Regions from separate parts of the Halomonas sp. DP1Y21-3 genome, predicted to be linked through region 1. Evidence: predicted binding sites of a transcription regulator. Region 1 holds the regulator's gene; each other region holds the start of a gene.

What was found. The regulator PhoB, encoded in region 1, activates phosphate uptake and scavenging genes when phosphate is short. The targets are predictions, from matches to a motif close to TGTCATANNNNTGTCANA.
Region 2: a site for PhoB is predicted at 2,539-2,556, ahead of KUV74_RS18860 (UTRA domain-containing protein). Genes of this name have one in related genera too.
Region 3: a site for PhoB is predicted at 3,128-3,145, ahead of phbB (acetoacetyl-CoA reductase). Genes of this name have one in related genera too.

The regions. Positions count from the first base shown of each region.
Region 1 is NZ_JAHVJM010000003.1:388,449-393,449, forward strand. Features, by position in the region: gene cysZ (sulfate transporter CysZ) at 1-283, shown strand, start outside; gene KUV74_RS10460 (YnfA family protein) at 357-692, shown strand; gene phoR (phosphate regulon sensor histidine kinase PhoR) at 867-2,195, opposite strand; gene phoB (phosphate regulon transcriptional regulator PhoB) at 2,256-2,945, opposite strand; gene ubiA (4-hydroxybenzoate octaprenyltransferase) at 3,060-3,953, opposite strand; gene KUV74_RS10480 (chorismate--pyruvate lyase family protein) at 4,217-4,855, opposite strand.
Region 2 is NZ_JAHVJM010000007.1:106,123-111,123, reverse strand. Features, by position in the region: gene KUV74_RS18875 (ABC transporter permease) at 1-279, opposite strand, end outside; gene KUV74_RS18870 (alkaline phosphatase family protein) at 276-1,145, opposite strand; gene KUV74_RS18865 (ABC transporter substrate-binding protein) at 1,278-2,354, opposite strand; gene KUV74_RS18860 (UTRA domain-containing protein) at 2,672-3,418, shown strand; gene KUV74_RS18855 (LysR family transcriptional regulator) at 3,456-4,358, opposite strand; gene KUV74_RS18850 (D-cysteine desulfhydrase) at 4,548-5,001, shown strand, end outside.
Region 3 is NZ_JAHVJM010000001.1:1,033,326-1,038,326, forward strand. Features, by position in the region: gene KUV74_RS04475 (DUF349 domain-containing protein) at 1-2,001, shown strand, start outside; gene phbB (acetoacetyl-CoA reductase) at 2,135-2,881, opposite strand; tRNA gene KUV74_RS04485 (tRNA-Met) at 3,251-3,327, shown strand; gene KUV74_RS04490 (thioredoxin family protein) at 3,731-4,675, shown strand; gene KUV74_RS04495 (MalY/PatB family protein) at 4,780-5,001, opposite strand, start outside.

The DNA.
Region 1 (5,001 bases):
TCCGGTGGTCAACCTGATCGCGCCGCTGTTGTGGGCGGCCTTCAGCGCCTGGGTCATGGCGATCACTTACCTCGACTACCCGATGGATAACAACAAGGTCAGCTTCGCCGATATGCGCAAGCGCCTGTCGGCGCGCTGGTGGCCGAGTCTCAGCTTCGGTGGCCTGGTGACCTTGATCACCTGGATCCCGCTGGCCAACCTGTTTCTGATCCCCGGGGCCGTGGCCGGCGCGGTGCTGATGTGGGATCAGCACTATCGGCAGTTGCCGGTGGTTCGGCGTTGAGCAGCAGTTTGATCACCGCTATCGGCGCTGTCGATGGCCGTACGGCGTCAAAAGGGGATAGCAGGGAGTGGCCATGACGGCGCTGTTGCCAAGTCTTTTGCTCTATATCGCGGCGGCGCTGGCCGAGATCGCCGGTTGCTTTGCGGTGTGGCGCTGGTGGCGAGATGACGCCTCGGCATGGTGGTTGCTGCCCGCGGTGGCGAGTCTGGTGGCCTTCGCCTGGCTGCTCAGTCAGATCGATGCCGACTACGCAGGGCGTGCCTTTGCCGCTTACGGGGGCGTCTACATCGTGGCGTCGCTGGGCTGGCTGTGGTGGGTCGAGCAGCGCCTGCCGGATCGCTGGGACCTGATCGGGGGCGCGCTGTGTCTGGTGGGTGCCGCGGTCATCCTGCTGGGGCCCAGGAGCTGATGGGAGCACGCCCTGTTCGTCCTGGCGGGGCCTAGGCGCTGTCCGAAAAGTCGACGAGCGAAGGTTAGACAAGGCAAAAATCGGTGAGACAGCGCAGTTTACGGGGTGTAAATGAGCATTTTGATCCGATTTTTAACGCCGTATTACCGAGCGCAGGCACTTTTCAGACAAGCCCTAGTGCACAGCGCCGGCGCGGCCGAGCGCCACCGGGTCGGCCGCTGCCAGCCGGCTCGAGGGAAAGATGCAGCGGAAGGTTGCGCCCTCGCCGAGTCGGGAGTCGATATCCAGGCGTGCCTCGTGGCGCAGCAGCACGTGCTTGACGATGGCAAGCCCCAGGCCGGTACCACCGGTGGCGGTGCTGCGGCCCTTGTCGACCCGGTAGAAGCGTTCGGTAAGGCGTGGCAGGTGCCTCGGATCGATGCCTTCGCCGTCGTCTTCCACCTCGAGGCAGGCGCCTTCGCCGTAGGCACGCCAGCGTAGCGTGATATGGGCGCCGTCACCGGCGTAGCGCACCGCATTGAAGGCCAGGTTGGAGACCGCGCTGTGCATCTCCTTCTCGCTGCCGGTGAGACTGCGCGATTCTTCGACGACGACCTCGATCTGCTGGCGCCCGCCTGACAATGCCTCGGCGTCGCGCTTGACCGCCTGCAGCAGGGTGGTGGGGTCGAGGCGAACGTGGTCGCTGCCGCCCTGGTCGTTCTCGAGTCGTGACAGCAGCAGCAGGTCGTTGACCAGATTCTGCATGCGGCGCGTCTGGCTCTGCATCTGGGCGACCCCCTTGCCCAGGCGCTCCGGCAGCATGTCGGCCATGTCGCTGTAGGTCTCCAGGTAGCCGGTGAGCACGGTCAACGGCGTGCGCAGCTCGTGGGAGACGTTGGCGACGAAGTCGCGGCGCATCTGTTCCAGGCGATGCAGACGGGTGATATCGCGGGCCATGACCAGGCGTTCATCGTCACCGTACAGGGTGATCTGGAACTGCAGGATCATGTTCTCGTCGATGGGGGAGGGCAGGCTCAGCGGTTCGCGGTAGTCACGGGCATTGAAGTAGCCGACGAAGCGCGGGTCGCGCAGCAGGTTGGTGATGTGCTGGCCGCGGTCCAGCGCCGGCTTCAGGCCGAGCATGCGCTCGGCAGAGCTGTTCCACCACTCCAGGTCGCCGTGGCGATCGAGCATCACCACGCTGTCGCGCATCGCCTCGGACGACTCCTGGATACGCTGGAGGGTCGAGCGCAGGCGGCGCTGGGTGATCCGCTGGCCTTTCTGGTAGCGATAGAGGCGATCGAACAGCTCGCCCCACAGGCCACTGGCGGTGGGAGGTTCCTGCTGGGGACGGTGGGTTAGCCAGTCGTGCATCGCGTGCAGGTTGCGCAGGTGATAGCTGAGCCCAAGCGCCAGGCCCAGGCCGATGCCTACGCTGGACAGCGAGAAGGGCCAGCCCAGCAAGGCGCCGAGACCCACCAGCACGGCCAGGCGCCAGACTTCTCGTCTCCACAGACGACCCACGTCAGTTCTCGGCTCCGTTCACCTCATCCCTCCTGGTGCTGCGTTGCGTCGATGGCTCGCTCAGACCTTGGCCGAAAAGCGATAACCGGTACCGCGTACGGTCTGGATCAGTTGCTGATGGGGTTCCCCCAGGGCCTTGCGCAGGCGGCGGATATGCACGTCGACGGTACGTTCTTCGACGTAGACGTTGCCACCCCAGACCTGATCGAGCAACTGGCCACGGGTGTAGGCGCGCTCCTGGTGGGTCATGAAGAACTGCAGCAGGCGATATTCGGTGGGGCCCATGTCCAGCGACTTGCCGTCGACGCTGACGCGATGGCTGACCGGGTCGAGCTTGAGGCCTTCCACCTCCACCGGGTCCTCGACGCCCCGCGGAGTGGCGCGTCGCAGCACTGCCTTGAGTCGGGCTACCAGTTCTCGCGGCGAGAATGGCTTGGTGATGTAGTCGTCGGCGCCGGCTTCGAGGCCCTGGATTTTGTTGTCCTCCTCACCCTTGGCGGTGAGCAGGATGATCGGCAGCTCTGCGGTGGTTTCCTCGCGCTTGAGCCGGCGGGCCAGTTCGATGCCGCTGGTACCCGGCATCATCCAGTCCAGCAACAGCAGGTCTGGCTGGTCATCGACGATGATGGCGTGGGCGGCCTGAGCATTGTCCGCCTCGAGCACCCGGTAGTCGGCCATTTCCAGCGCCACCGCGATCATTTCACGGATCGGAGCTTCGTCATCGACGATCAGTACGGTCTTGGCGGTCATCCCGGGAGCCTCTTGGTCAGGGTCTTACACTCGACGGTGACAAATGACACCACGTCAATGTGACAATTAGATGACATTGTATCCATTGTCGTGCGACCGAGACGGGCATTTCCCTCACCCGAGGGAGGGATAGAGGCTCAGTCCGAGTCCGGCGAACAGCAATAGGCCCGACCAGTGGTTGTTGAGAAAGGCTTGGAAGCAACGGTCGCGGTCACGGCTCTTGATCAGCCGCTGCTGGTGGACAAAGGTCGCGCCCATGGCCAGCCAGCCGAGCCAGAAGAAGCCGCCCAGCGCCAGCAGGCTGCCGGCCCAGGCCAGCAGCCCCAGGGTGGCCAGCTGCAACAGCGCAATGATGCGGGTGTCCCAGCGGCCGAACAGCACCGCGGTGGACTTGATGCCGATCTTGAGGTCGTCGTCGCGGTCGACCATGGCGTATTCGGTGTCGTAGGCCACCGTCCACAGCACGTTGGCGGTAAACAGCAGCCAGGCGACCATCGGGACTTCGCCGAGCACCGCGCCGAAGGCCATCGGAATGGCCCAGGAGAAGGCCGCGCCCAGCACCACCTGGGGGAAGTGGGTGTAGCGCTTCATGAAGGGATAGCTGGCGGCCAGCACCGCTCCGATCAACGACAGCCACACGGTAAAGCCGTTGGTCAGCCAGACCAGCGCGAAGGCCGATCCCAGCAGACACACGAACAGCACCTTGGCCTCCCGCTCACTGATGCGGCCGGTAGCCAGCGGTCGGTTCTTGGTGCGTTTGACGTGGCCATCGAAGTGGCGATCGGCGTAGTCGTTGACCACGCAGCCCGCCGCTCGCATCAGGTAGACGCCGGCGACGAAGATCAGCAGGGTGTCACGGCCCGGAATGCCCTCGGAGGCCACCCACAGCGCCCACAGGGTCGGCCACATCAACAGCCAGGTACCGATGGGGCGGTCCAGACGCATCAGCGCCAGAAAGTCGGGAATTCGGTTCAGGTATCCAGGGGGACGCAGCAGCGAACGATCCATCGGTCTCTCTCATGCTCTGGCGCAGGTCAGGCGAAAATGAGGCGTAAGCCGGGCAAAAGTCGCTTCTCGGAGAAACATCGCCGAGAAGCCTTGGCGCAGCCTAGCGCGAGCCGACGGCCATGACCAGCAAGGCGAGCCCAGCCAGGCTCGACCGGCACGACAAGACCAGTAGGCCATCATCATCCGTACAGGGCTTCGGCGGGCTACCGTCAGCCCACGCCATGGTTGGCGCCTCGGTGTCCGAAGAGGGCGACAACAGGGAGTCAGCCGGTGGCCGAGGCGGCTAGCGACAACGCCCGGCCCATGGCCGGCATAAAGCTCTCCTGCACCAGCAGCACCCAGCCGCTGTGACGAAATACCGAGCGGCGTTGCCACAGCCCGGTATAGCCGTGGATCGGCCTCGAGTTACGGCCGATCTGAATGGCGCTGCGCTCGAGATCGGGCTGGCGAAACAGCCAGCTGCCGAGAGAGGTCTCGCCGAGGCCTTCGAAGGGAGCGTCGTGACGCTCGACGATCGGTGCCACGCTGCGCGCCACCACCCAGGGCTCCTCGTCCACGCACAGGGCGACCTCGCGCAGCCAGGCCTGCTCGTCGCTGGCCAGACCCAGCACGTGGGCCTCGTCCGGCCACGGCAGGCCCTTGGCCTCCGCCAGCAGGCGTACGCGAAAGTGCCCGGCGCCTGCCGCCTCGATTAGGCGTTCTGTCAGGGAGTCCCGCGAGGCCAGCCAGGCGTGCCAGTCAGCGGGCACCGCGATGCCACCGGAGGCCAGCGACACCCAGCCGGGGTCGACGATATCGGCCGCGTCGGCATTCGGCGAAGAGGCTGTGGCTGGCGCGGGATTACCCGGTCCGGACCCCGAGCGCTCCCCCAGGGAGCGGAATGTGGAAGGAAGCTGTGTCATGCGGCCTCGGCAGGGCTGTCGTCACCGGAGGCGGTGCTCCGGTCGGTCGGCGCATAGTGTACCATGTGGCCCAGCACTCACCCGCTGGTGTGGCCCCGTGCGGGCCGGCCCAGCTTCAACAGCGACCGCCCGGCGGTCGTCGGCAG
Region 2 (5,001 bases), on a different contig from region 1:
CGCTCGCCTCAGGCGTCCGCCGGAACGTACCAGGGCGTGGCAGGTCAGGGTGGCGATGACCAGGCCGATGGCGCTGGACACCAGCGAGATGGTCAGACTCTTCCAGATCGCCTGGCGGAAGAACGCCGACTGGGCGATCTCCTGAAAGTGGCCAAGGCCCCAGTTACCGTTGACGTTGAAGGCGCTGATCGCGACCCAGGCCATCGGCGCCAGCTGGAAGGCGGTGAATATCACGGCGAAAGGCACAAGCCACAGCCAGGCCGGTAGGGGCGCCTTCACGATCCGGCCTCCTCGTTGCAGGTGGCGTTCGCGGTGGATGCGACGCTGGCAGTGTTGGTCGCGGCCAGCAGCTCGGGATGCCAGGGCTTGTCGTGGGAGAGCCCGAGGACGCTTGCCAGGGTGCCGCACAGGTGGGTCTGGCGGATGACCCGTCCGGCGGGGTCGGCAAAGGCATCGCCGAACAGCCACAGCGGCACCCGGCGTTCTTCTTCCAGCAGGCCCGAGTGGGAGCGATCGGCGTTCATGCCATGGTCGGCGGTGATCATCACCTGGCAGCCGTCGGCCAGCCAGCGTGGCAGGTAGTCGGCCAGGGCGATGTCGGCGTGGCGGGCGGCGTTTCTGTACTGGGGCGAGTCGCCGCCATGACGATGGCCGGTGTCGTCGATGTTCATGCTGTGAACCAGCAGGAAGTCCGGCGCGTGGCGTTGCCTCAGGGCCTCGGCGTCGCTGAACAGGTGATCATCCGGATAGTGGTCCTGCCAGTAGAAGATGCCGGCCTGGATGGCCGCCGCAGGGTCGTCGAGAAAACGGTCGCGGGTGCGCTCGAAGGGCGCCTTGACGTAGAGCTCACTGACCCAGTGATAGGCCGCCGCAGCGGTGGCAAGGCCCTGGCCGCGGGCCAGGTCGAACAGGCTGATGCCATGGGACCGGCGCACGATGTCGTTGTGCACTACCCCGGAGTCCACCGGGCGATCGCCGGTCAGCAGGCACTCGTAGAGCGGCCGAGACATGGCCGGCAGCTCGCAGTCGAGGTGGGTGGTGTAGCCGCGTCCGGCCTCTACCAGGGCGCTCAAGTGGCCCATGGCGTGATGGCCGACGGCGTGATTGAGGCCGTCCAGCACCACCAGTATGACGGGTCTGGTCATGATGACTCCCGGCCGCGCGGCAATACAGGGCGCGGCGCTGTCGCGATAAGACGTGGAATGCGCTGAAGACAGGCCACTTGGGCACTGTCTTCAGCGGTCGATCGACGTAGCGGCGCTGTCCTCAGCGCTTGATCACTGCTGGTGGATCAGCACCTCGGACTGCCACTGGCGCGGCAGCACCTTGGCGCTCTGTTCCCAGGCGGCAAAGTCCTGGATCGGACGGGCGCTGGCGTACTGCTCGTTGGGCAGCAGCTTGGCGGCGATGTCGTCGGGCAGGGTCAGGTGCTCGGCGCGGATCGGGCGAGCGTAGCCCTCGGCCAGGTTGAACTGCCCTTCGTCGGACAGGATGTACTCACGGGCCAGCTTGGCGGCGTTGGGGTGCTGGGCGTGGGTGTTGATGATGGTGGCATAGCCGGAGGTCACCGAAGCGTCCGAGGGGATTACCACCTCGAAGGCGTCACGGTCGATCTGGTCGCGGTAGTTCAAGGCGTTGAAGTCCCACAGCAGGGCCACTTCCACTTCGCCCTTCTCCAGGTTGGCGATGGACACGTCGGCCAGCGACAGTCGGCCCTGCTCGGCCAGTTCGGCGAACAGCTCGAGGCCCGGGGCCAGATTGCCCTCGTCGCCACCGGCGGCGTAGGCGGCGGCGAGTACCGCATTGTTGGCCTGGGAAGCCTGGCCCACGGCGCCCACCGATACCGAGTAGTCACCCTCGCGCAGGTCGGCGAAGGAACTCGGGCGCTGGTCCTCTTCCACCAGGTTCTTGTTGATCATCAGCGCAATGGTGCCTGTGTAGCCGAGCATCCAATGGCCATCTTCGTCCTTGGCCCAGTCGGGGATCTCGTCCCAGGTGGTGGGCTTGTAGGGCTGGGTCACCCCCTGCTGCACCGCGATCGGTCCGAAGGCGAAGCCGACATCGCCGATATCGGCGGTGGCGTTCTCGCCCTCGGCCTTGAACTTGGCGACTTCCTCGGCGGAGCTCATGTCGGTATCGGTGTGCGCCAGGCCGTAGACGCTTTCCAGGTCGGCCCAGGTGTCCTTCCAGTTGGCCCAGGTGTCGGGCATGCCGACGCTGTCGACGCGGCCTTCCTGCTTGGCGGCCTCGATCAGTGACTCAAGCTCGGCGGTGCTTGCCTGGGCGGCGGTGGACAGCAGGCCAGCGCAGGCCAGGGCGGTCAGGGTCGGGTAACGCAGAGAAGTGACGATCACGGGAGGGTCTCCGGGTCAGGGGCGTGAAGTCGACGGAAACCGATGCGCCTTTCTGGTCTAGATCAGTTTCCGTTGACGATCACCCTAAGGAGCTAGCGTGACAGCCTCGTGTCAGTTGCGTGGCAGTCTCGTCTCAGTCCATATGAGCTAGGTAAAGGACGAAAAACCCGACTCGTTCGAGCACTGTCATCGCGTTGTCACCGGCTTGCCACTAGACTGCTGAAATTACGTTGAACCTTCTTTGGTCTATACCAGAAAGCTGGACGCCGCCGGATACTGCCCGGCGGCGATCCTGGTCAGAGCTTCGAGAGTCCGCCTTGCCTACTGTCCCTGACGACACCTCGCACGACGCCTCACCCTCCCATCGCCTGCGCGAGCGTCTTGCGCCCTTGCTGAGTCTGGCCTCGACACGGGGCGATCGCCGTCTGCCCAGCGAGCGAGACATGATGGCGCGCCTCCAGACCACCCGCATCACCCTGCGCGAGGCACTCAATGAGCTGGAGGCGGAGGGCTGCGTGTATCGCGAGAATCGGCGCGGCTGGTTCGTGTCGCCGCCACGGCTACGCTATGACCTGTTGGCCTGCCTGCCGTTTCACGAGATGGTGCGATCCCAGCAGCGCAGCGCCCGCACCCTGTTGCTCAGTGCCGAGGAAGTGATCGCGCCCGTCACGGTCGCCCGCCGGCTGGGACTCGCCGAAGGCGAGCGCGTCTACCGCATCTGTCGTGCCCGGCTGGTGGACGAACGCCGGGTGCTCTACGTGGAACACCATCTGTTGCCGCGCTGCTTTCCCGCCATTCTGGAGTTCGATCTGGCGCGGGAATCGCTGACCGAGCTCTACCGCCGCGAGTACGGCATCCGGGTCGGGCGGGTCAGCTACGAGCTCGGAACCTGTGTACTTTCCAGCGACGCCGCCAGCGCGCTCAACGCGGTACGCGGCAGCCCCGCCCAGCGCATCACCCGCATCAACCACGACCAGAACGGCCGTGCCATCGACTGTGATGATGAGTACTGGCGCCACGACGCCATCGAGCTGACGCTTTCCGCCGCCCCTCAGGGAGTTTGAGGTGCGAGATCGAGGGGCTTCGAACTGCAGGGGAGTGCTAGACCGCGGGAGGGCGTTCTTCCAGCAGGTGCCACAGGGGGGCTGCCACTGCCGCTTCGTCGCGATGGCGATAGCAGGCCACTTCCAGAGAGGGGCCGCCGAGGATTTCCTGCAAGGAAATCAGCTTGCCGCTCTCGAGGTCTTCCTCGATCAACCCGTGGGGTAGCCAGCCGATGCCGAGACCGGCCAGGGCGAGTTGGCGAATGCCGATGGTGAAGGCGGTCTCGCAGACCAGTTCGATCTCGTAGTGGCGTTGGGCATCGAGCAGGTAAGGCGTCGCCAGGGCCTGGCCAAGAAAGCTGTCCGGATCGTAGCCGATCAAGGGCAGTCGTTGACCTTCCTCGAGTTCGTGCATGAGACCACCGTGATGATCCGATGCGCACACCGGCAACAGCCGTTCAACGCCCAGTGACAGCCGCTCGACGCTGTCGCTGCCGCTGAACAGGGGGGCGCCCTCCAGCTCCGAACACAGCAACAGGTCGGCCTTGCCTTGCTCGAAGTCGTGGATGCACTGGCTGCGGTCGGACGAGGTGATCTGCAGTCCCACCTCAGGCGCGTGATGACGCAGGTGGCGCAACAGGCGCGGCAGGTAGCTGACGGTCAGGGTGTGCTGGGTGGTCAGAATGGCCCTGGGCCCCTGGCGGGCATCGCTTCTGAGACGACTGCGCATGGCGTAAAGGCGTGCCAGCCACTCTCGTAATTGGGGCTCGTACGCCCGCGCGTGGGCGGTCAACTCCAGGCGCGAGGCGCTGCGATCGATCAGCGCCACCCCCAGCCATTCTTCCAGCTGGCGGATACGGCGCGAGAATGCCGGCTGGGTGACGTGGCGCCGTTCGGCCGCCTGGGAAAAGGTGCCCGCTTCGATAAGCTCGAGAAAATCCTCTATCCATTCGATCTTCATTGGTGTTTTGGTCTGCCTTAGTGGGTGGCGGCCGGGGCTAAGCAGTGGCTATGCAAAAATTTAACAGCTGGCGAGCAACTTGGCATTGGTCTCATGTTCCAGGCGAGGCTTAACTTGGAAGCGATCGCTCGAGGGCAGGCCTTCAGGCCTGCTGTGTCTTTCGACGTAGGTCGTCAAGAGAGCACGCCAATGCCAACAATGACTCGCCTGGAGGCCCGTATGCACCTGTCCCGTTTTCCCCGTGTCCGTCTCGGCCATATGCCCACTCCGCTGGAGCCCATGGACAACCTGAGCAAGCTGCTCGGCGGTCCGCGGCTGTGGATCAAACGCGACGACTGCACCGGCCTGTCCACCGGGGGCAACAAGACCCGCAAGCTTGAATTCCTGATGGCCGACGCCCTGGAACAGGGCGCCGACACCATCATCACCCAGGGCGCCACCCAGTCCAACCACGCCCGCCAGACCGTGGCCGCCGCCTGCAAGCTGGGGCTCGAGTGCCACATCCTGCTGGAAGACCGCACCGGCAGCGAGGACCCCAACTACAACTACAACGGCAACGTCTTCCTTGATCAGCTCCACGGCGCCAGCGTCGAGAAGCGCCCGGGCGGTGCCGACATGGCCGCCGAGATGGAAGGCCTGGCCG
Region 3 (5,001 bases), on a different contig from region 1:
CAGGAACACGCCCTGCGTGCCGACCGACAGCGCCGCGAGCAGGCCGACCAGGACCGAGAGGCACTGGTCATGGCGCTGGAAGAAAGCCTGGCCGCGCTCTATCAGGGCGAATATGTCGGTGAACAGGACCTGGCCAGCCTGCGCGCTCAGAAGCAGTTGATGGCCAACCGCTGGCAGGCACTGTCCGAGATCCACCTCGCCGACGACGGCCTGCGCCAGCGCTACGACAAGGCCTTGAAGAACTACGACGCCATCAACCAGGCCCACCAGCGCCTGGTCGAGCGCGCCCTGCCGCTGGAGGAAGCCATCAGGGCCGGCGACGAGGCTGCGCTGAAGCAGCTGGTGAGCGACTGCAAGTGGCCCGAAGGTCTGCCGCCAGACCCGAGGCTCGAACGTGCCCGACACCATCTTCGCCTGGAGAAGGATCTTTCCGGAGACGAACCGTCTGAGTCCCAGCTCACACGCTTCGATGAGGAACTGGATCGCCTCGAGGCGCTGCTCGACGAGGGCACCTTCAAGGGAGCAAGCCGCCTGCACCAGCGACTTCGCCACCTCGCCGATCAGCTGCCGTCCTCGGCCGGTGCCCAGCAGTCTCGACTCAAGCGCCTCGGCGCACGACTCGCCGAACTGCGTGACTGGCGCGGCTTCGTCGCCGGTCCCAAGCGCGAGCAACTGTGCCAGGCCATCGAGGCCCTGGAGCAGGACGCCACCCTCACCGACCGTGACCGTGACCGCCGCCATCGCCAGCTGGTCAAGGAGTGGAAGGCACTGGGCGACGCCGCGGCCAACCGCGAGCAGTCCGAGCGCTTTCGGGCAACCTCCGAACGTATTCGCGAGTCGCTCAAGGCCTGGCGTGAACAACAACAGCGCCTGCGCGAGGCCAACCTGGCAGAACGCGAAGCGCTGTGCGAGCAGATCGAGGCCCTTCTGGAGCAGCCCGCCGCCCAGGCCGACCCCGACGCGCTGCGCGAGATCCGCGACCAGGCCAGGGAACAGTGGCGCCGCACCGCCCCTGTCCCGCGCGATCACGCTGAGGCCATCGGACGACGCTTCGGCCGCATCCGGCATCAGTTGCAGGCGCTGATCGATCGCCGCGCCAACGAGATCGCCGACGCCAAGCGTGAGGTGATCGACCAGGCCCGAGCGCTGGTCGATGCACGACTGCCGGCACGCCAGCGAGCCGACCAGGCCAAGGCACTGCAACAGCGCTGGCGCGAACTGGGGCGCGCGCCCAAGGGCGAGGAGCAGACCCTGTGGCGAGAATTCCGCCAACTATGCGACCAGATCTTCGCCCAGCGTGACGCCGAGCGCGATGATCGTGCCCAGCGTGCTCGCGAGCGGCTGGAACAGATGCAGGCCCTGATCGACCGCATCGATGCCTGGCAACCCGCGGCAAGCAGCGAGGCCGACTGGCTGGACAAGGCGGTGGATGAGGCCAGCGCGCTGGAACCGCTGCCATCGGGCCGGCGCACCGAAGGCATGCGCAAGCGCTGGACCGGCATCGTACGGGCTCGGCGCGAGCGCCTGGAACGGCTCTCCGTGGCAGAGGTCGTCGGTCGTTGGCGCGAGGTCAAACCCCTGATTCTCGAGCACCTTGAGGCCGACGATGACTGCCTCGCCGGTCGCCTCTGCAGTGATGTGGAGATTCCCGCCGCGCTATCGTTGCCGCCGGCGCTGAAACAGGCCCACGCACAGCGCAACGCCGCACGACGCGATCCTGCTCCAGCGGAGGAAGTCGCCGAGCGTCTGGCACGACTGCGGGTACACCTGGCGCTCCTGGCGGGCCATCCAATCGGCCACCAGGACGAGCCACTGCGCCTGGCGATCCAGGTCGACCGCCTCAACGACAGCCTTGGCCAGGCGCCGAGCCGGGAAGACGAGCTGATCTCGGTACTGTGCGGGCTGCTGGCCACCGGTCCAGTGTCGCGCCAGCAGTGGGAGCGCGAGGTACAGGAGCTCGACGCCCTGCTGGATGGGCTGAGTCAACTGCCACCACCCTGAGCGATGCACGGCTTGCCGTGCCTCCCCCCCTCTTTCAACCCCTGAAAACCACGATGCGAGGCCTTTTGGCCTCGCATCGTGGTTTCTGGCGAAATGTACATCGCCGAGCCTCGTGAGCCCGGCGCGACGTCTGTCAGCCCATGAACTGACCGCCATTGATGTCGATATTGGCACCGGTGATAAAACCGTTGTCCTTGCTGGCCAGGAAATTGACCAGGCGGCCGATCTCTTCCGGCGTGCCGTACCGCTTCATCGGGATGGTCTCGCGAATGGCCTCGCGCACCTTCTCCGGAATCTTCATGATCATGTCGGTGGCGATATAGCCAGGCGAGATGGTGTTGACGGTGATGCCCTTGGTCGCAGTTTCCTGCGCCAGCGCCATGGTCAGACCGTGCATGCCGGCCTTGGCGGCGGAATAGTTCACCTGGCCGAACTGCCCCTTGCGGCCGTTGATGGACGAAATATTGATGATCCGTCCGTAGCCCTGCTCCAGCATGCTCTCGATCACGCTGCGGCAGGTATTGAAGACGCTGTTGAGGTTGGTGTCGATGACCACGTTCCACTGGTCCGCCGACATCTTCTTCAAGGTGCCATCCTTGGTGATACCGGCACAGTTGACCAGCACTGCGATCGGCCCATGCTGGTCCTCGATCGCCTTGACGCCATTCTGGCAGGCCTCGAAATCGGTCAGATCGATGCCGGCGATGTCGATATTGTCATAGCCATCCGACTTCTGGGTCTCCAGCCAGGTCTTGGCCTTGTCAGGATTGTTGTAACCGGCCACTACCTGATAGCCGGCATCCGCCAGTTCGCGACAGATTGAGCTTCCGATACCACCAGTACCACCGGTGACCCACGCGACGGGCTTTTGCTGAGTCATAGACGACCTCCCTGATTGTCCTTCACGCCGCCGCTTGGCGACGGCACTTGTTGTTGCAAGCATGTATAGCAGTGGATGCTCTGGTGCTGCGCATTCGCGCAACCAGGAACCTCGGGCCCAGAGCGATCGCGGGTGGCCTCCTGCCACTGCGACGCCCAGCCCCACCTGCCTACCTCGGCAGGCCTTCGTCGTGGTACTGCGTCGAATCAACGTCCACAACGACTATCCACCAGGCTAGCGTCTAGCACTGACATTTGCATGACAGCCCCTCCAGTATGGACCACAGCGCCCGAACGGCACGACCCATCACACCCGAAATCGCACAGGGTTGACGCAGCCAGAATTATCCGTATACTACGTCCTCGTTGATGCGGGGTGGAGCAGTCTGGTAGCTCGTCGGGCTCATAACCCGAAGGTCATCGGTTCAAATCCGGTCCCCGCTACCAAATACGAAAACGAGGCAGTCCTTCGGGACTGCCTCGTTTTTTTGTTGGCTGTCCGGTGCTGGCCGAGGCCAGCGCTTCGCCACCAGACGCCGTTGCGGCATCGCTGTACTACGAAGCCCGCCCCCTGATTAAATCTTAATTTTTCTGTGCCAATTCGATATTTTTTGGCGCTTCCGTGTCCCCGGATTAGCCATCCACCCCTCCTTCTTTCGTCGAAGAGCTGACCTCGATCAACCCGAGTCGGTCAAGAATCGACCGTCGCCGCAGCCCTTTACCGCGTCTTGGGCACACCGCTGGCCAGTCATCGATTCCAGGCATGCTCCGGCGTATCGGCAGGCGCCTTGAAGTCGGTGGCCGTCGCCCGCATCTTTAGGGCAATTCACTTTTGACAAGGTTGTGTCCCATGCCCATCGTCGACCCTCGTACAGGCGAACCTCTGAGCAGCGATCCGAGCAGCGAACCCGCCCAGGGTGCCGCCGCGGCGTCCCAGGGGCCGGCCGACAGCGACCTGATCTTCGACGTCGACCGCAGCAACATTCAGCAGGTGCTGGAGCTGTCCATGCGAATCCCGGTGCTGCTGGACTGCTGGGCCCCCTGGTGCGAGCCCTGCAAGAACCTGATGCCGGTGCTGGAAAAGCTGACCCGCGAGTACGCCGGCACCTTCCTGCTGGCCAAGCTCAACATCGACGACAACCAGGACATCGCCGGCCAGCTCGGCGTACGCTCGGTACCCGACGTCAAGTTGATCAGCCAGGGCGGTCTGGTGGACCACTTCCAGGGCGCCTTGCCGGAAAAGGAAATTCGCGAGTGGCTGGGCCGCTACTTCCCGGCCCCGGAAGATGCTCCGGCAAGCCCCGAAGAACAGGCCGAGCAGGCCCTGGCGGCGGGCGACACCGCCACCGCGCTGGAGATCCTGCAGCAGCTGACACAGCAGTACCCCGACCACTTGGCCTACCAGATCCAGATGGCCCGAGTGCTGGTGGCGGAAGGTCGCAATGATGAAGCGCGCGCCCTGCTTGACGCGCTACCTCCGGAAGACCGCGACGGTCCCGAGGCCCGCGGCGTTCGTGCCAGCATCGAGTTCGGCGAAGAAGCGCCCGACGCCGAGACCCTGGCCGCCCTGGAGGGGCGTGACGACAGCGAGGCCAACTATCTGAGGGCGCTGCGCCAGGTGGCGGACGGTGACTATGAACCCGGTCTGGAAGGCTTGCTGGCAGTGATGAAGCGCGACCGTGCCTACGGTGACGACCTGGCGCGCAAGACCCTGCTGCGGGTGTTCGACGCACTCGGCGCCGATCATCCGCTGACGGTGAGCTACCGCCGCAAGCTGTTCGCCCTGCTCTACTGAGTGGATCGAGACGTCGAGCGCCTTGCCGCTCATCGCCTGAGCATGAAAACGGGGCCCCTTCGAGGGCCCCGTTTTCGTTGTTGAGGATATTACGCCAGCGCCACTCAGCCGCCCAACACCTGGTCCAGGCGCGCCAGCGCCTCGTCAAGCTGGATGGCCGTGGTGCCGAAATTGAGCCGCGCAAAGCCCGGCCAGCCGAAGTCGGCGCCATCCGACAGCGCGACCCCGGCTCGCTCGAGCAATGCCGAGGCAGGCGATTTTTCGGCCCCCAGGGTCGACTGGCGCAGATCGAGCCAGGCCAGATAGGTCGACTCGGGGGCGCTGAA